Regions from separate parts of the Micromonospora sp. DT68 genome, predicted to be linked through region 3. Evidence: riboswitches for the same ligand, from Rfam matches in the RefSeq annotation. Region 3 holds a riboswitch; each other region holds the start of a gene.

Region 1 (4,672 bases), on a different contig from region 3:
AACTCCCACCAGAAGTCCAGGTCGAAGGCGCCCACGCTGGTGGCAAGCGACGCGGTGTAGGCCACTGTGATCGCCATCGCGATCAGCAGCATCATGCCCGGCGCCCGGTCCCGCACCTCCCGGACCGCGCCCACCAGGAACGGCCAGCCGCCCCACCAGAACACCACCGAGCCGAGCACCGGGCCCAGCCAGGACCGGCCGGGGAAATCCCAATTCAGACCCAACTGATCCGATACGAGATGACTGGTCAGTACCACCGGGATGGTGAGCACCAGGCAGACCCAGAAGCGGCGACGGAACATCGCCGGGTCGTGCCCGGCGTGCTTGTCATGCCCGGCGTGCTTGCTCTGCGGGGAGGGTGCGGCGGAGGTGCCGTGCCGCTTGTGGTCGGGGTCGGGCGGTGACAGAGCCGGCATGCCTCAAACATGCCCGGTCGAGGGCCCGCCACGTACGCGGTTCGCTTATCCGACACCCCGTCACGAACTGCCGCCCCGATACAAGCTGGATAGCATCTCCCAGGATGAGCCTCCATACGCCGCCGCGCAGTCAGGCTGCGACGCCACCACGTCGTGGCGTCGCTTTCCGTCGATCGGGCCGGACGTTGACCGTCCGTGATCGGACGATCGCCGGACGGCGATCCGGCGCGCTTCCCGCGGCGTTTCCCCCGTCGACGGTGAACCGACCGCTCCGCTGACACGTACTTCGCACCGGATCGTTGGGAGTCTCGCATTGGGTTCCGACCACAGCCATTCCGCGCCACCCGCGCCGCCGCGGGTGCGACGGATCCTCGTCGCGACGGTGGTGCCGCTCTTCGTGGCCACCGTTCTCGCGGCGGTGGTGCTATGGCCACGGGACGGGTCGCCGCAGACCGATGGCGGGGCGGACGTGCCGCGGTACCACGGCACCGTGACCCGGGTGGTGACCGAGCCCTGCCCGCCGGCGCCGACACCCGAGGGCGGCCCGTCGGCCGGACCGTGCGGCACGGTGGACGTACGCGTCGAGGACGGGCCGAGCGCCGGCCAGCAGGTGCAGACCCCGATCCCCGCCGGGCCGGGCGCACCCCGGGTCGAGGTCGGCGACGACGTCATAATGGTCGAGCTGACCGACCCGACCGATCCCGCCGTCAGCAGTTGGAACATCGCCGAGCACCAGCGCGGAACGCCGCTGCTGTGGCTGGCTGTGGTCTTCGCCGCGGCGATCGTCGCGTTCGGCCGGTGGCGGGGCCTGGCCGCGCTGGCGGGGCTGGCGGCAAGCTTCGCCATCCTGCTCACCTTCGTGCTGCCGGGCATCGCCGCCGGCAGGTCACCGCTGCTGGTGGCTGTGGTCGGCGCCGCGCTCATCATGTTCGTGGTGCTCTATCTGACCCACGGGGTCACCGCACAGACCTCGGTAGCGGTCCTCGGCACCCTGGGCAGCCTGATCCTCACCGGAGTGCTCGCCACCGTCGCCACGGCCGCCACCCACCTGACCGGCTTCGGCAGCGAGGACGCCACCACACTGTCGATGTTCCAGGCCGACGTGGACCTGCACGGCCTGCTGCTCGCCGGAATCATCATCGGCTCACTCGGCGTGCTCGACGACGTGACTGTCACCCAGGCGGCCACCGTCACCGAGTTGGCGAACGCCAACCCGGGGCTGAGTCGATTGCAGCTCTACCGGGCGGCCACGCGGGTCGGCCGCGCCCACATCGCCTCCACGGTCAACACAATCGTCCTGGCGTACGCGGGCGCCTCGCTGCCGCTGCTGCTCCTGCTCACCGCCGACACACGACCCATCACGCAGATCCTGACAAGCGAGTTCCTGGCACAGGAGATCGTCCGCAGTGCGGTCGCCACACTCGGCCTGATCGCCGCCGTACCGCTGACCACAGGGCTGGCCGCTCTGGTGACCGCCGCCGGCTCGACACCGGCCGGCGACGCGCCCCGGCCGCGACCGGAGCGAGCCGACGTACTGGCTGCCCTCAGCCGTCCACGCGCGGGCCGGCCCGACCCCGAGCACACCCCACCCCCATCCACCGCCACCGACCAGTGGCCAGAGCCGGACAGGAGCACGAAGACGGCATGGTGACACTCCTCAGCGTGACCAGATCGGGCCCCCGCCCTGACGACCGCAGCACTGGTCACTCAACGCCATGGCGATATGACGCTTTTGGTGGGCATCCAGGCGTAGCTCACCCGGCCGACTCTCGGGTAACCTCGCTGCCGGTTACCGATGAAGGCGCGAAGCGGCGCCTGCGGTGCCACCGCCCAATCGCCAACCGGCGAGCCGGGGACCCAGGTACCTGGGGTGAATCCGCGCAAGCGGTAGGGGCCACTTCCGCCCCGAACCCGTCAGCTAACCCGGTCGGCGGTCGACGGAAGGGAACATTGTGACGGCACCCCTACGCCGCTGGTTGACACCTGTGGTGGCCGTGATCGCCGCACTGACCGTGCTCGCCGGGCCCGTACCGGCCCACGCCGCCCCGACGACCCCCACACCGTCCGGGCACGAGGAGGACGGCGAGCCGAAGCTGCTCAACGACGTCATCGAGCAGGCCAACCGCGACTACTCCGCCGCCAAGTCCAAGCTGGACAAGTCCAAGAAGCGGCAGCTGGAGTTGGCGATCGAGGTCGAGCGTGCCAAGGCCGACCTGGACGCGTTGGCACCACAGGTCGCGCAGATCGCCGCCCAGTCGTACCGCACCGGCCGCGTCGGCGCGATGGCGATGCTGCTTGACAGCAACGCTCCCGACACCTTCGTCAAGCGGGCCGCGGCCCTCGACGAGCTCAACATGATCAACGAGAAGAAGCTCGCCGAGGTCAACGCGGTGAAGATCCGCGCCGAGCAGGCCAAGCTGGCCCTCGACACGGAGGTCCGCGAGCAGCAGAAGCAGACCGCCCTGATGGCCAAGCGCAAGAGCGAGGCGGACAAGGCGCTCTCCCTCGTCGGCGGCAAGGGCTTCACAGGCGGTCTCGTGGACGCCACCTCGCCGGTCGCGAAGATCGGCCCGGGTCGCACCGCCGACGGCGACTGGAAGCCGCAGTCGTGCAGCGAGGACGACCCGACCACCTCCGGCTGCGTCACACCTCGCACCCTGCACGCCTACAAGGAGGTCAGGCGGGCCGGCTTCACCCGGTTCGTCGGCTGCTACCGCCCCGGCGGGCCGTGGGAGCACCCGAAGGGCCGCGCCTGCGACTGGTCGCTGCAGAAGAGCGGCTTCTCCCCGTGGCACAACGAGGACACCCGCAAGTACGGCAACAACGTCGCAGCGTTCCTCATCCGCAACGCCGACCGGCTCGGCATCTACTACGTGATCTGGAACCGGCAGATCTGGTTCCCGGCGACCGGGTGGAGCTCGTACAGCGGACCGTCGAACCACACCGACCACGTCCACATGTCACTGCTCTGACGGCACGTACCGCAGACGAGGGCCGCCCCGCACCACGCGGGGCGGCCCTCGTCGCACGTGGCGGGTCGGCGGTCCAGTTGTCAGGCGGCGGCGGTCGCGGCCGGGCCGTCCGGGACGCTCGGCACGTCGATGCTCGGCACGTCGAGGGTCGCGGCGCCGACCGGCACGGCGGTCACCGGACGCACCCCACCGATGGCGAGACGGTACGACATCCCCACCACCGCGCACCGGCCCTGCTCCACAGCCTCGGCCAGTACCGGCGACTGCCCGAGCAGCGTCTCGACAGTCTGCGCGATGTGGATGTCGACGATGCCGTCGATGTCGTCCACACCCTCGGCCGTGGCGCGCCGCAGGCTGGGCAGCACCGCGTCGACCACCGCGCGCAGGTGCCCCACGGGTGCCGTGCCGGTGGCGGCGGCCTCACGGGCCGCCTGCACGGCACCGCAGGAGTCGTGACCGAGCACCACCACCAGCGGGGTGCCGAGCACTGTCACCGCGTACTCCACGCTGCCCAGCACCTCCGGACCCACGATGTGCCCGGCCGTACGGACCACGAAGAGGTCACCCAGGCCCCGATCGAAGATGATCTCGGCGGCCAACCGGGAGTCGGAACAGCCGACGATCACCGCGAACGGGTGCTGCCCGTCGGCCACCGCGGCGCGGTGTTCGGCGCCCTGGTTGGGGTGGCGTGGAGCGCCGCTGACGAAGCGCCGGTTGCCGTCGGCCAGTTCGGCGTACGCCCGCGACGGCTCGGTGAGCGCCGGTGCCTGATCGGTGGCCCGCTGCGGCCCCGGCTGCCCGCCGGGCATTACGGAACGGCTCATCCCCGCACCTCGTCTCCACGCATTTGGCCTGCTCAACCCGCACGTCGACCGGCCCGGCGGCGGGCGCTGGCTCGGGCTCCACGTTCACACGCACCAGAAGATGCGTCAAGATATGCGTGATATAGATTTCATACGTTGGCCCGGTTCGACCCGCCTGCGACAGGCGCGAGGCGAGGGCGGGCAACCGGAGAGGCGGTCCCACGATGGCGAGCACGGCGACAGCTGACGGCAGCCCAGGCAGCGGCCGGAACTGGACATTCCTCACCAATCACGGGCATGTGCTGCTGGCCATCGCCCGCGATCCCACCGCTCGGCTGCGGGACGTGGCGGCCGAGGTCGGCGTCACCGAACGCGCCGCCCAGGCCATCGTCGCCGACCTGGAGGCAGGCGGTTACCTGCACCGCACGCGGGTCGGGCGCCGCAACGAGTACACCCTCAACCCGGCCGGCCGGTTCCGGCA
Region 2 (4,672 bases), on a different contig from region 3:
GGTGGTCTACTGCCCCACCCTGCGGACCATGGACGAGGCGCTGGTGCCGAGCCTGCGCGCCGCCTTCTACGTCAACCACGGCGCGAAGAACAGCCACTGCATCCGGTTCACCCAGCTCACCCACGTGCAGCTGCACCACGGCGACAGCGACAAGGCGCCCAGCGCCAACCCGGTCTCGGGAATCTTCGACCGGATCTTCGTGGCCGGTCCGGCGGCGATCGACAGGTACGCCCGCGCCGGCGTGCAGATCCCGGCGGAGAAGTTCGTCGTGGTGGGCCGCCCGCAGGTCGAGTCGATCGACGTACGCCCGGAGCCGACCGTCGGGCTGGCCCAGCCCACCGTGCTCTACACGCCGACCTGGACCGGGCACCACGCCGACGCCGACTACTGCTCGCTGCCGGTGGCCGAGGCACTGCTGCGGCGGCTGCTGGCGCGCGGCGCGACGGTGATCCTGCGGGCCCACCCGTACACGACGCAGAACCCGGCGTCAGCCCGTCAGCTGGGCCGGCTCACCGAGCTGCTGGTCGCCGACCGGAGCCGCACCGGGCGGCCACACGTGGTCGGGGCGGCGGCCCGGGAGCTGAGCCTGACCGAGTGCGTCAACCGCTCCGACGCGCTGATCTCCGACGTGTCCGGGGTCATCTCGGACTACCTCTACTCCGGCAAGCCGTACGCCGTCACCGACATGGGCAACGAGGGCGAACGGTTCACCGAGAACTTCCCGCTGGCCGCGTCGGGCTACGTGCTGCGCCGGGACATGTCCAACGCCGACGAGGTGCTGACCGCCCTGCTCGACACCGACCCGCTGGCCGAGGCGCGCTGGGCGACCCGCCGGCGTTACCTGGGTGACTTCCCCGCCGAGTCGTACGCGGAGGCGTTCCTGACCGCCGCCCGCCGGGAGTTGACGTCGACGGACCACACGACCGAGCGGCCGGCGCAGCTCACCCCGCTGGCCTGACAAGGGCGTGCCGAGCGTCAGCGGTACGCGTCCAGCAGCGCCAGCACGGCAGCCGGGTCCTCCACGTGCGCGTTGTGCCCGAGCCCGGGCAGCGTGGCGACCGGCACCCCGTACTCCTTGAGCTGCGCGTCGGTGACCATCGTGTCGTGCTCGCCGCGCGCCAGCACAACAGGCACGTCGGTCGCGGCCAGGAGCGCGGCGAGATCGGGCTCCCCGACGGCGAACGCGCCGGTGTCCATCGCCAGGCGCCACCGGCCGTCGACCTGGCGCAGACCGGCGTCCACCATCGGGTGGTCCGGCGGGATCAGGCCGGTCAGCCCGGCGACCCGCAGGTAGCGACGGGCCGCCTCGGCCCGGCTGGCGAACCAGCTGACCGGGCGGGCGGCGACGTCGGCGGCGCGGGTCAGCTCGTCCGGCGTCCAGACGGCCTTGATGCCGAGCCCCACCACGGCGTCCACTGGCGTTCCGGCGGCGCGGGCGGCCAGCGCCAGGCCGACCACACCACCCAGCGAGTGCCCGAGCACCACGATGCGGTCGCCGGGCGCCAGGGCCTGGGCGATCCGCTTGGCGAAACCCTCGAAGGAGTACGTCGGAAGTGGCTCCGACCAGCCGTGGCCGGCGAGGTCGGGCGCCAGCCACCTGCCGGGCCAGTGCTGCTCCAGCAGCGGCGCCCAGGGCAGCCAGACGTCACCTGTCGCCCCCATGCCGTGCAGCAGAAGCAGGACCGGCCTACGGTCGGCGTGACCACCCGATTCATCCACCACGGCCGCAGTCTCCCACGGCGTACCGGCTCGCAGCGAGATCCGTCGCGGTCCTGACCCGGCGTCGACGAAGACGCCGCGGGCGCCGGCCCTCGTGGGAGACGGCGCCCGCGGCGTCTGGTGGGGTCTCACGCCTGGTCAGGCGGAGTAGCCCCGGGTAGCGATCCAGTTGGCCAGGTTGATCGTGGTCATCCAGTACTCGCCGTAGGCCGCGTTCGCCGAGTCGGCGATCCGCACGGTACGGCCGTTGTCCTTGTAGCCCACCACTGCGACGTAGTGCCCGCCGCCGAAGGAGTGCCAGCCGCCGTTCGTGTCGACGGCGTCCCCGGCCACGTTGGCCACCACGCCACGGCCGTCGGTGATCGCGGCGACGACGTCAGCCTGGAGACGGTCCATCTGGGCCGGGCTTGGCGAGCCGGCGAACATCCGGGTCCGGTACGGGGAGCCCTTCACCTCGGCGTTGAGCACCCGGGTGGTGTCCAGGGCCGAGTTGGTGCCCATCTCGGTGGTGCCCAGCTCGGCGCCCAACTGGTCCTGGGTGCGGTTGATGCCGGCGGCGCTGAGAGCGTTGCGGACGGCCGCCGGGCCGCAGTTGTAGTACGTGTTCTGCGCCTGGTAGCGGAAGTCGAGCACCTTTGTCGCGGGCGGCTTCGGCGCCGCCTTCCTGGCGGTCAGGTCCGGGTCGCTGCTGGCCTTGGCGGCCGGCGACGCGGCGCTTGCGGAGGGGGCGGCGGCGCTCGGGCTGGCGCTGGTCGGGGCGGCGCTGGCCGAGGGGTCCGCGACCCGGGCGTCGCCGCGGGAGGCGGCGGTGTCGCTGCGCATCTCGGCGACGGTCGAGGCGGTGTGCTGGCCGACGGGGGCCTCATCGGCGCCGGCCACCAGGGCGCCGGTGGTGGTCGCGATGGCGAGGGCCGCGGCGGAGGCGACGGCGATCTGGTACGGGCGTTCGGTGGCGAGGCGACGCAGCTGACGCTGCAGGGTGTGCTTCACGGGTCCTCCACGGTTCAGGGGGAGAGCGGCACACCGGGGGCAGCCGGTATCCGGGCACGCGCCAGCGCGCGGACCGTGGTCCGCGGATGGTGGAGCCGCTCAGGGGAACGCCCGGCGTGGCCGGGCGGAAAGTGCGGTGACCCTGGGGGTCAGCTCACCGCCACGAGGCGGACAAGCGTGGGTACCGCGACGCCGTGAAGGCGGAGGAATAGCCGAGGGGTATGCGGGTGCTGCATGGGGATGGAACTCCTTCCGACACCGCCTACCGGGTTAGCTGACGGATTCGGGCGGGAAGATCGCCCTACCGCGGGCCGTGGCTCGCGGATTCACCCCGGACGTACTTGTGGGTCCCCGGTTCGTTGATCACGATTGAGCGGGTCAGCGCGGCGTCGCCATTCGCGATCGGTTACCGCACCGGACGGGATGACCCTACTGGCCCTCCTGAGCCCTGCCAAGCCTCGCTCACCTGCGTAAACCTTGAACGCGGCGACAATTTCTGGGCGTATTGCCGCTGACGTGACTCGATGGGACGAGCGGTTACGGAGGCACCGTAGGTCGACAAGCGGACAGGCCGTCGACAATGCCGCCGGATCTGCGGGAACAATCCGGCCGAACGCGTCAGCCGCCCGATTTCCCGCGCGTGTGACCGGGCTCACCGAATAATCGGGGCGTTTCAGCCCACCCGCGCCGGGCGCCACCGCGCCGCCGCCGGAAGAACCGCGACACGGACGGTGCGGCGGGCCGCCACCCGGGTCGGCCGCAACCGGGCCGCCGCCGCGTAGGCCTCCTCGGCCAGGGCACGCGCAGCGGACGTCGCCAGCTCGGCGTCGCGCCAGGCCGCCCGTTCCCGCCCGGCGGCAGCCTCGTAGTCGGCCCGCCGCGTCTCCCGGACCGCCCGGCTGAGCAGCACCTCCTGCTCCACCGGGTGCCGACGCGGATCCCAGCCGTGCCGCTGGCCGAACACGTCGCCGAGCTGCCGCATGGTCAGATCCCCCCGCCAGTACGCGGCCATCGCAGCCCGGTGCAGGTAACGCTCCCGGGTGGCGTACTCGGCGGGGGTGCGCGGGGTTCGCGGGGTGGGCAGCGCTCCGGCACCGGCGAAGCGTCGGGCCGCGGCGTCCGCCTCGTCGTACCGCACCCAGATCTGCTCCACCTGCTCCTGAGCGGTCAGCCAGTCCGCACGCCGTCGTCGGGCGGTCTGCGCCGCGCGGGCCGCGGCGACGGCCACCTCCTCGGCGTACCGGCGCAGGTCGGCGGCCTCGGCGGCGGCGGCCTCACGGGCGGTGGGCGGCGGCTCGACGGCCGCCCTGTCCCGTTCGGCGGCCGTCGAGTCCCGCTCCGGACGGGCCACCAGGACGGCGAGCACTGTCAGTGTCAGCAGGAGCAAGGCCGACCAGATGGCGGCGGCCTGCGGCACCTCGGTCAGGAACTCGTAGAAGACGACGGTCTCCATGGTCGGCACCTCGGCGGGAGAGCATTGCGATGGGAAGCCGCACGCGTTCGGTCCGACGCTACCGCCGGCACGAACCGGGCGCATCGGGCGCCGGGCGTGTCGACGCACGCCGCGCCGGACCGCGTCTGACCAGGTTGGACCCGTCAGCGCGAGTCGGCGTACGTCGATCGGTCGTCGGGCTTTTCGCCCCCGGCTTCGGTGGCCGTGGTCCGTTGCCGGGGAACGGCCGGCGGACGGGCCGGGCGGCGCGGTGCCAGTCGGCGCATCAGCGGAGTCTCGACGTAGCGGTGCAGCAACCCGGCCAGGACCAGGCTGACCACAAGGAACCCGAGCACCACAGCCGGGCCGCGCCAGCCTTGGAAGCCCGTCCCCCAGTCCCCGCTCCACCGCAGCACACTCGTCATCACCAGCACGTGCACCAGATAGAAGGCGAAGGAGACCTCGCCGAGCCACACCAGCGGACGGGACCGCCACGGCGAGCGCCGGTCCCGCACGTCCGCGTCCGCGGCG
Region 3 (4,672 bases):
GTGCTGGCCGACCCCGAGGGCAACGAGTTCTGCCTCGACTGAACGGGCCCCGGGCCGCGTCACGGAAGCTACGCGCGAGGCTGACACGGCCGTGTTCACGCAGCTCACTGCCGTGATCGTACGCGCCATGCGAACATATGTACGTGTCGCCCGGGGCCAGCATCCTGCACGCCGACCTGGACGCGTTCTACGCGTCGGTCGAGCAGCGTGACGACCCGCGTCTCCGCGGCCGGCCGGTGATCGTAGGCGGCGGCGTGGTGTTGGCTGCCAGCTACGAGGCGAAGGCGCGGGGCGTCCGCAGCGCGATGGGTGGGCAGCAGGCGCGGCGGCTGTGCCCGGACGCGATAGTGGTGCCGCCCCGGATGTCGGCGTACACGCGGGCCAGCCGGGCGGTGTTCGAGATCTTCCGGCACACCACGCCGCTTGTCGAGGGGCTCTCCATCGACGAGGCGTTCCTCGACGTGGGTGGTCTGCGGCGGCTGGCCGGGGCGCCTGTCGACATCGCCGACCGGCTGCGCCGGGAGGTCCGTGAACAGATCGGCCTGCCGATCACCGTGGGGGTGGCGCGTACGAAGTTCCTGGCGAAGGTGGCCAGCGGGGTGGCGAAGCCGGACGGGCTGCTTGTCGTCGCGCCGGATGCCGAGATGGCGTTCCTGCACCCGCTGCCGGTGGAGCGACTCTGGGGCGTCGGCCCGGTCACGGCCGCGAAGTTGCGGGAGCGCCGGATCCGTACCGTCGGCGAGGTCGCCCGACTCGGCGAGGCGGCGTTGGTGTCCCTGCTCGGTGCGGGCGCCGGCCGGCACCTGCACGCCCTGGCGCACAACCGTGACCCGCGGGCGGTGCAGGTCGGCCGGCGGCGCGGCTCGATGGGCGCGCAGCACGCGCTGAGTCGCACTCCGCACGCGGCCACGGAGTTGGACGCCATCCTGGCGGGCCTTGTCGACCGGGTCACCCGACGGATGCGGGCGGCCGGCCGGTCCGGGCGCACGGTGCTGCTGCGGCTGCGCTTCGGCGACTACACCCGGGCGACCCGCTCGCACACGGTGCGCAAGGCGACAGCTGACACCACGCCCCTGCTCGCTGCCGCGCGGGCGCTGCTGCATGCTGCGCTGCCGGAGATCGACAGGCGGGGCATCACGCTGATCGGCGTGTCGGTGGGCAACCTCGACGACAACCCTGTGCAACCGGAGTTGCCGTTCGACGCCGTCCCGGGGGCCAACCTGGACGCCGCCGTGGACGCGGTTCGGGACCGGTTCGGGTCGACTGCCGTGACCCGCGCGGTGCTGCTAGGCCGGGATCCGGGCGTCGAAATGCCCCTTCTGCCGGACTGATCTCCCTGGTGGCGGCGGATATCACAGCTGCTGGAGGGTTTAGCGGCGGCATGATCGGAGACGTTGTGACGATCAGCCTGAGGGGGGACCACCATGTCCGACGACAGCAGCAACCGCGCGAGCCGGCGTGCCGAGCGTCCGCACGACGTGACCGACCCGCTGCTGTGGCAGCTGGCGCTCGACGTGCTCGACGCCCACGAGCCGACCGAGGACGGCGTCTGCGGCAACCTGCTCTGCGCCGGGGAACCGTACCCATGCGCGGCACGCGGCAACGCTGAACAGTCGCTGCGGCTCGCTCGAGGCGGGGCCGAGACACCGCCGACGGCCGCCCAGCAGTGGGACGGCCACGACGAGACACCTGACAACTGGTCCACCCAGGAGTCCTTCCACCCGCGGCGAACCCGGTCCGGCGAAGCGGTATCGGCGTCGCGGGCTTCGGCAGCCTGACGCCTCCGCCACGACAGCGACACGCCAGCGAGCGCCCGACCGGAATCCGATCGGGCGCCCGCTGGGTCGTACGTCAGAGGCTGAGCCGCTGCCCGGGGAAGATCAGGCCCGGGTCCGAGCCGACGACCTGCCGGTTGCGCTCGTAGAGGGCCTGCCAGCCGCCGTCCTGCTGGTGGCTCTGGGCGATCTCCGACAGGGTGTCGCCGGACTTCACCACGTAGGTGTCGCCGCTGGCCGCCGGGGCGGTGCGCTTGTTGCTGCGGGTCGCCGGCTGCTCACCGCGCGACGACCGCTGGGCGGGCTTGTCGGCCTTCGGAGTGGACTTCGACTTGGCGGTGGACTTCGACTTCGTGGTGGGCTTCGTCGAGGACTTGGTGGCGGAGCCGCCCGACGCACCGGCCTTCTTGCCGCAGGTCGGCCACGCGCCGATGCCCTGCCCCTTGAGCACCTTCTCGGCGATGGCGATCTGCTCGCCGCGGCTGGCCAGGTCGGCGCGGGCGGCGTACTTCTTGCCGCCGTAGCCGGCCCAGGTGCTCTGCGAGAACTGCAACCCGCCGTAGTAGCCGTTGCCGGTGTTGATCTTCCAGTTGCCACCGGACTCGCACTTGGCGATGGCGTCCCAGTTGACGGCCGCCTGGGCAGGTGCGGCCGGGCCGAAGAGCGCCACGGCGCCGGTGACCGCGCCGACGGCCAGGGTGCCGACGGCGATGCGGCGGGTGCTGACCCGTCGATGACGGGGGGTGTAGACAGACGTCATGAGTGTGCTTCCTCCACGCCGGCGAGGTGAGCTGTCGGGTTCGGGCCGAGGAGCCCGGCCGCACGGTGGCGGCTTCACCCCGAGGTGACGATGCACCGAGGAACGTTTGGGTCCCCCGCTCCTGCCCGGGTGACTGGGTTCCGACGACCGGGGGCAGGATTTGGCGTTACCGGTCGTGGCGTCCGCAGTGGCGGACCCGACCGACGTTAGGCACGGCCGGCATCGATCGCCCAACCCCTGTGAAGTTCTTCACCGGGGCACGCTGAGCGGCGCGCTCAGCGGTTGCGGGCGGCGTTCAGCTGTGCAGCGACCATGATGGACCGCTTCCGATCAGGTCGGCCGTTCCCCGGCCGGTGGAGCCCGACAACGCGGGTCACCACCGGCCGGGGCACCTCCCTACAGAGTGCGGGCGAGCCGGTCGGCGAGCGTACGGGTGAAGCGGGCCGGGTCGGCCAGGTCGCCACCCTCGGCGAGTACCGCGAGGCCGTACAGCAGCTCGGCGGTTTCGGTGAGGGTCTCGGCGGAATCGCCCTGCTCGTGAGCCTTGCGCAGAGCGGCTACCAGAGGATGACCGGGATTGATCTCCAGGATGCGCTTCGTCGACGGGATCTCGTGCCCCATCGCCCGGTACATCTTCTCCAGTGTCGGCGTGAGGTCGTGCGCGTCACCCACCACACAGGCCGGTGAGGTGGTGAGCCGCGACGACAGGCGGACCTCCCGGACGCTGTCGGAAAGTGTCGTGCCCAGCCAGTCCACGAGCGCCGCGAACTCCTGCCGCTGCTGCTCGCGCTCGGCTTCGGCCTGCTGCTTCTCCTCGTCGGTGTCGAGGTCGACCTCGCCCTTGGCGATCGAGCGCAGCGGCCGACCGTCGTACGTGCCGACCCGCTCCACCCACACCTCGTCGACAGGGTCGGTGAGCAGCAGCACCTCGTGGCCCTTGGCCCGGAACGCCTCCAGGTGCGGGGAGTTCTCGATGGTGGCCCGGGAGTCGCCGGTGGCGTACCAGATGTCGCTCTGGCCGTCCTTCATCCGGGAGACGTAGCCGGCCAGGTCGGTGAGCTCGGCCGGGTCGTGGGTGGAGGCCAGCGACAGGATCTCCAGCAGGGTGTCGCGGTTGTCGGTGTCGTCGATGAGCCCTTCCTTGACGACAGTGCCGAACTCCTTCCAGAAGGTCTGGTAGCGCTCGGCGTGGTTGGCCTTGAGGTCCTTGACAGCGGCGAGGACCTTCTTCACCAGGCGGCGGCGGACGATCTGGATCTGGCGGTCCTGCTGGAGGATCTCGCGGGAGATGTTCAGCGACAGGTCGTGGGCGTCGACCACGCCCTTGACGAAGCGTAGGTAGGTGGGGACCAGCGCCACGCAGTCGTCCATGATGAAGACGCGCTTGACGTAGAGCTGGACGCCCCGGCAGCCCTGCGGGGAGAACAGGTCCAGTGGGGCGTGGCTGGGCAGGAAGAGCAGCGCCTCGTACTCGAAGGTGCCCTCGCCCTTCATGTGTACGACCTCGAGCGGGTCGGCCCAGTCGTGGCTGACGTGCTTGTAGAACTCGTTGTACTCGGCGGCGTCGACCTCGTCGCGGGGTCGCGCCCAGAGCGCCTTCATCGAGTTGAGGGTCTGCACCTCGCTGGTGGGGTCCGCGCCGTCGGCGCCGGGGCGTTCGACGGTCATCCGGATCGGCCAGGCGATGAAGTCGGAGTATCGCTTGACGATCTCGCGGATGGTCCACTCGGCGGTGTAGTCGTGCAGGTTGTCCTCGGTGTCGGCGGGCTTGAGGTGCAGGGTCACCGCGGTGCCCTGGGGCGCCTCGGCGACCGGCTCGATCGAGTACGTCCCCTCGCCTGTGGACTCCCAGCGGGTGCCGCCGGTCTCGCCGGCCTTGCGGGTCAGCAGGGTCACCCGGTCGGCGACCATGAACGCGGCGTAGAAGCCGACGCCGAACTGGCCGATCAGGTCCTGCGAGGCGCGGGCGTCGGCGGACTCCCGTAGTTGGCGCAGCAGCTCGGCGGTGCCGGACTTGGCGATCGTGCCGATCAGCCCGACCACCTCGTCGCGGGTCATGCCGATGCCGTTGTCCCGGACGGTCAGGGTGCGGGCGTCCCTGTCGACCTCGATGGCGACGTGCAGGTCGTCGGTGTCG
Region 4 (4,672 bases), on a different contig from region 3:
CCAGGGCGACACCGGCACCCACGAGGTGGGGCACTGGCTGAACCTGTACCACACCTTCCAGGGCGGCTGCGGTGGCTCGGGTGACAGCGTCAGCGACACCCCGGCCGAGGCGTCGCCGGCCTACCAGTGCCCGACCGGGCGGAACACCTGCTCGGCGGCCGGCCTGGACCCGATCACCAACTTCATGGACTACACCTACGACTCGTGCATGTACCAGTTCACCCCTGGGCAGGCCAGCCGCATGCTGACCGCCTGGAACGCGTACCGCGCGGCGTAGCTCTCCCGCGTACACCTGGTGCCGGCTCCGTCACGACGGAGCCGGCACCAGCGTTTTAGGGCCGTGGTCAGGCGGCGGCCGTCGTGCACTTGACGTCGCGGCTGAGCCGGGTCGGGCGAGCCTGGGGTACGCCGAGCGGCGCGGCCGCCGGGGCTCGCGGGTCGAGCCAGACCCGAACGGCCGGACGGCTCGGCGGGAGACCGGGAATGCCGGTGATCTGGTGCTCGCGGCGGGTCAGCATCGCCACGTCGATGGTGAACTCGAAGAGCCGCCAGTCGACCTGCGGCTCGGCTCGGGCGGTCTGCGCCAGCCGGGCCACCTGGGCCGGGTCGGTCACCGGCGAGGCGTGCCCCGCCACGTACGCCTCGTCGTCGCTCTCCTCCGGCGGGAACGAGTGCAGGGCGTAACGGCCGTCGCGTTCGAGGTCGCGGCGCTTCGGCGAGTCGATGATGAAGCAGAACAGGCCCTCGTCGGTGATGACCGGGGACACCGGATGGACGCGGGGACCGCCGTCGGCGCGGACAGTGGCCAGATAGCCGAAGCCCGGCCCGTACTGCTGCAGGAGAACGCGGATCCCGTCGGCGAGGCGGGGCTCGTCGGCGGCAAAATCGGACCAGGAAGCCATGCGGGCATTCTATCGAACAAATGTACGAGGGGCGACCTCGACACGCTGGTCACCGGCTGCCTCGCTATGGTGGTCCGATGCTGCTCTCCGACCGGGACCTGGTCACCGAGATCAAGGCCGGCACGCTGGGCCTGGAGCCATTCGAGCCCACTCTGGTTCAACCGTCCAGCATCGACGTGAGACTCGACAGGCTGTTCCGGGTCTTCAACAACCATCTCTACACACACATCGATCCGGCCATGCAGCAGGACGACCTGACCTCGGTGGTCGAGGTGCCCGACGGCGAACCGTTCGTGCTGCACCCGGGCGAGTTCGTGCTCGCCTCGACGCTTGAGGTGATCTCCCTCGGCGAGCAGCTCGCCGGCCGCCTGGAGGGCAAGTCCAGCCTGGGCCGTCTCGGCCTGCTCACCCACTCCACCGCCGGCTTCATCGATCCGGGCTTCTCCGGTCACGTGACGCTGGAGTTGTCGAACGTGGCGAACCTGCCGATCACCCTCTGGCCGGGCATGAAGATCGGGCAGCTCTGCATCTTCCGGCTCTCCTCGCCGGCCGAGCACCCGTACGGCTCGGTGGTCTACGGCTCGCGCTACCAGGGCCAGCGGGGGCCGACGCCGAGCCGCTCCTGGCAGAACTGGCGGGCCTGGCCGACCCGTTGAGCCGCTCGACAGCTCGGTGTTAACAAGGGGCCCCTCCTCTACCTGAGGCGTTAGGAAGGGGCCCCTCCTTACATCTCAGCCGGGGCGGCCGTAGCTGTGGATCGGGCCGTCGTCGACCTTCTTCATCTTGACGGGTTGACCGGCCTGGGAGGCGTGCACCACCCAGCCGTCGCCGACGTACATGCCCACGTGGTGGATGTCGCTGTAGTAGAAGACCAGGTCACCGGGGCGCAGGTCGGCGCGGCTGACGTCCTTTGTCACCCGGCTCTGCTGCGCGGCGTTGTGCGGCAGTGACACGCCGGCCTTGGCCCACGCGGCAAGCATCAGCCCGGAGCAGTCGTACGAGTTCGGGCCCTCGGCGCCCCACACGTAGGGCTTGCCGATCTGGGCGCAGGCGAACTTGACAGCCGTACCCGCCCCGCCGCCGGGGTAGCTGGCCGGGCAGGGCGCCGGACGCAGCGGACCGCCGCCGCCATTGCCGTACACCTTGAGGCGCAGCTTCTGGAGCTTGTCGATCTCGGCGTTGATCTGCTTCTTCTTCGCCGCGAGCTGAGCCTCGGTCAGGGTCAGTTCGGCGACCAGCTCGTCCAGCGGCGCCTTCTGCCGGGCCAACTCGTCGCGCAGGTCGGCCACCTGCTTGACGTCCTGCTGCTGGTTGTGGGCGAACCGGTCGAGCATTTCCAGCTGGCCGACCATCTCGCTGGGCGAGCGGCTGCCGAGCATCGCGTTGACAGTGGAGACGTTCTCACCCATGTACGCGCGGACGGCCAGGGCGCTGACCTTGTCCATGGCCGCGTCGACCTGGCGCTGCAACGGGGCCATCCGGGCGGCCAGCGCGTTCGCCTGCTTGCGCTTTGCGGCCAGCTCGGTGCGGGTGGCGTTGTGCCGTTCGATGATCGGTTCGAGCTTGTTCCAGTCGGCGTCGATCTGGCGTTCGATCTCGGCGACGGACGGGTCCGCGTGCGCCGCAGTGGCGCTGCTGGTCAGGACGACGGCGACGCCGACAAGGGCGGCAAGAGCTGTGGTGAAGCGGGGCCAGCGTTGACGCGGCACGATCGGCAGGGGGTCGGCTGAGGCCGACCGCTCGGACGACGGCCGCGGGGCATGGAGTGCCACCGGGGTTCCGTACTCCTTCTTCCTGACCGCCTACCGGGTTAGCTGACGGGTTCGGGCGGGAAGTCGGCGCCCTACCGCAGGATCTGCGGATTCACCCCGGGGGAACCTGGGTCCCCGGCTCGTTCTTCAAGCGACTCGGCGGTGCCGGTCCGTTACCGCCCGGGATGGGCAGACCTGCTACCGGGCCGACGATTGACCAGAGTAGAGATGACCGTTACCGATCCGCAACCCGTGCGCCAGTGACACTCCGTGGCGATTCTGCGGGGTCACGGACCGCGTGCGAAGGTTTTTTTCCACAGGAGTCCATACATGGAAAGGTATTGACGCAGGCTCCCGGCCGGCGGGAGGGTGACCTCACAGTCACCCACGCAATCTAGGGGGTTCGATGCACCGTCCAACCCTGCCGTCCCGCCGACGCGCACTGCTGGTCACCGCCGTGGTCGCCGCGACCGCGGTGCCACTGCCCTCCGGTCCGGTCGCCGCCGCACCCACCGCCGACCGCCAGCAGCGGTACGCCGCCGCAGCGAGCGAGTACGGCGTACCGGCCGACGTGCTGCTCGGCGTCTCCTATCTGGAGTCCCGCTGGGACAGCAACGCCGGCACACCCAGCACCAGCGGCGGCTACGGCCCGATGCACCTGACCGACGCCCGACACGTGACAGCCCTGCCCCGCGGCGGCCACCACGACACCGGCGCCGAGGACCCGCGCGGCGACGACTCGCGTACCGCGCTGGCACCTCGCGCAACCGCTGACCCCGCGCCGTCCAGCGCCGCCCTGCAAACCGTTGACGCCGCCGCCGCGCTGACCGGCGAGGCACCGGAGTCGCTGCGTACCGACCCGAACGCGAACATCAGGGGCGGGGCGGCGCTGCTGGCGTCGTACCAGCGGGAGCTTGGCGCGCCGGTCGGAGCCGGCACCGACCCGGCGGCCTGGTACGGCGCGGTGGCCCGCTACGCCGGCGCGGACAGCGCCGACGCCGCGGCGGCCTTCGCCGACGAGGTCTTCACCACCATCGGCGCCGGCGAGTCCCGGGTGACCGACGACGGCCAGCGGGTCACCCTGCCGGCCCGCACGGTACGGCCGGAGCGCACCTGGCTGGACCGGCTGGGCCTGCGCAAGCTCGCCCGCCCGGACGGGCTGGAGTGCCCCCGCACCATCTCCTGTGAGTGGATCCCGGCGCCCTACCAGGCGTTCGGGGACGGGGACTACGGCAACCACGACCTCTCCGACCGGCCGAAGCGGCAGAAGATCGAGTACATCGTCATCCACGACACCGAGGGGAGTTGGGCGACCACTCTGAAGCTCGTCCAGGACCCGACCTACGTGAGCTGGCACTACACGCTGCGCTCGGTGGACGGGCACATCGCCCAGCACGTCAAGACCAAGGACGTCGCCTGGCACGCCGGCAACTGGTACGTCAACGCCAAGGCGATCGGGCTCGAACACGAGGGCTTCGCCGCGCAGGGCACCTGGTACACCGAGGCGATGTACCGGACGTCGGCGAAGCTCGTGCGGCACCTCGCGCTGCGACTGGGCATCCCGCTGGACCGTCAGCACATCATCGGCCACGACAACGTGCCCGGCACCACAGCGGCGACAGTGCGCGGGATGCACTGGGACCCGGGGCCGTACTGGGACTGGAATCACTACTTCGACCTGCTGCACGCGCCACGCCTGGACACCGGCACCCCGGCCACCGGCCTGGTCCGGATCGACCCGGACTACGCCACCAACCGGCCGGAGTTCATCGGCTGCGTCACTCCTGGCGTTCCGTGCCCGTCGCGCGGCTCGTCGTCGGTGGTGCTGCGCTCCGCGCCGTCGGCCGACGCGCCGCTGGTAAACGACATCGCGCTGCGCCCCGACGGCACCCCGAACACGATGGAGGTGTCCGACCACGGCGCCCGGGCCTCCGCCGGCCAGACGTACGCGCTGGCCGGACGGCAGGGCGACTGGACGGCCATCTGGTACCTCGGGCAACGGGCCTGGTTCCACAACCC

What was found. Region 3 has a riboswitch for cyclic di-AMP ahead of ACPXB1_RS14365 (transglycosylase family protein). Riboswitches for the same ligand answer to the same signal wherever they lie in the genome.
Region 1: it holds a riboswitch for cyclic di-AMP, as region 3 does, so the genes downstream of both, ACPXB1_RS00485 (coiled-coil domain-containing protein) here and ACPXB1_RS14365 (transglycosylase family protein) in region 3, are expected to answer to the same signal.
Region 2: it holds a riboswitch for cyclic di-AMP, as region 3 does, so the genes downstream of both, ACPXB1_RS16405 (C39 family peptidase) here and ACPXB1_RS14365 (transglycosylase family protein) in region 3, are expected to answer to the same signal.
Region 4: it holds a riboswitch for cyclic di-AMP, as region 3 does, so the genes downstream of both, ACPXB1_RS07050 (NlpC/P60 family protein) here and ACPXB1_RS14365 (transglycosylase family protein) in region 3, are expected to answer to the same signal.

Annotation. Positions count from the first base shown of each region.
Region 1 covers NZ_JBNCNZ010000001.1:97,219-101,890, reverse strand. The annotation lists gene ACPXB1_RS00495 (heavy metal translocating P-type ATPase) at 1-416, opposite strand, end outside; gene ACPXB1_RS00490 (YibE/F family protein) at 730-2,067, shown strand; cyclic di-AMP (ydaO/yuaA leader) riboswitch at 2,234-2,364, shown strand; gene ACPXB1_RS00485 (coiled-coil domain-containing protein) at 2,369-3,388, shown strand; gene ACPXB1_RS00480 (carbonic anhydrase) at 3,469-4,212, opposite strand; gene ACPXB1_RS00475 (helix-turn-helix transcriptional regulator) at 4,416-4,672, shown strand, end outside.
Region 2 covers NZ_JBNCNZ010000007.1:393,061-397,732, reverse strand. The annotation lists gene ACPXB1_RS16415 (CDP-glycerol glycerophosphotransferase family protein) at 1-958, shown strand, start outside; gene ACPXB1_RS16410 (alpha/beta fold hydrolase) at 976-1,722, opposite strand; gene ACPXB1_RS16405 (C39 family peptidase) at 1,858-2,709, opposite strand; cyclic di-AMP (ydaO/yuaA leader) riboswitch at 2,954-3,095, opposite strand; gene ACPXB1_RS16400 (hypothetical protein) at 3,383-4,162, opposite strand; gene ACPXB1_RS16395 (acyltransferase family protein) at 4,306-4,672, opposite strand, start outside.
Region 3 covers NZ_JBNCNZ010000006.1:386,771-391,442, reverse strand. The annotation lists gene ACPXB1_RS14380 (VOC family protein) at 1-42, shown strand, start outside; gene dinB (DNA polymerase IV) at 144-1,331, shown strand; gene ACPXB1_RS14370 (hypothetical protein) at 1,425-1,778, shown strand; gene ACPXB1_RS14365 (transglycosylase family protein) at 1,852-2,535, opposite strand; cyclic di-AMP (ydaO/yuaA leader) riboswitch at 2,538-2,711, opposite strand; gene htpG (molecular chaperone HtpG) at 2,932-4,672, opposite strand, start outside.
Region 4 covers NZ_JBNCNZ010000003.1:182,448-187,119, forward strand. The annotation lists gene ACPXB1_RS07035 (zinc metalloprotease) at 1-277, shown strand, start outside; gene ACPXB1_RS07040 (pyridoxamine 5'-phosphate oxidase family protein) at 345-902, opposite strand; gene dcd (dCTP deaminase) at 980-1,558, shown strand; gene ACPXB1_RS07050 (NlpC/P60 family protein) at 1,634-2,611, opposite strand; cyclic di-AMP (ydaO/yuaA leader) riboswitch at 2,688-2,825, opposite strand; gene ACPXB1_RS07055 (N-acetylmuramoyl-L-alanine amidase) at 3,060-4,672, shown strand, end outside.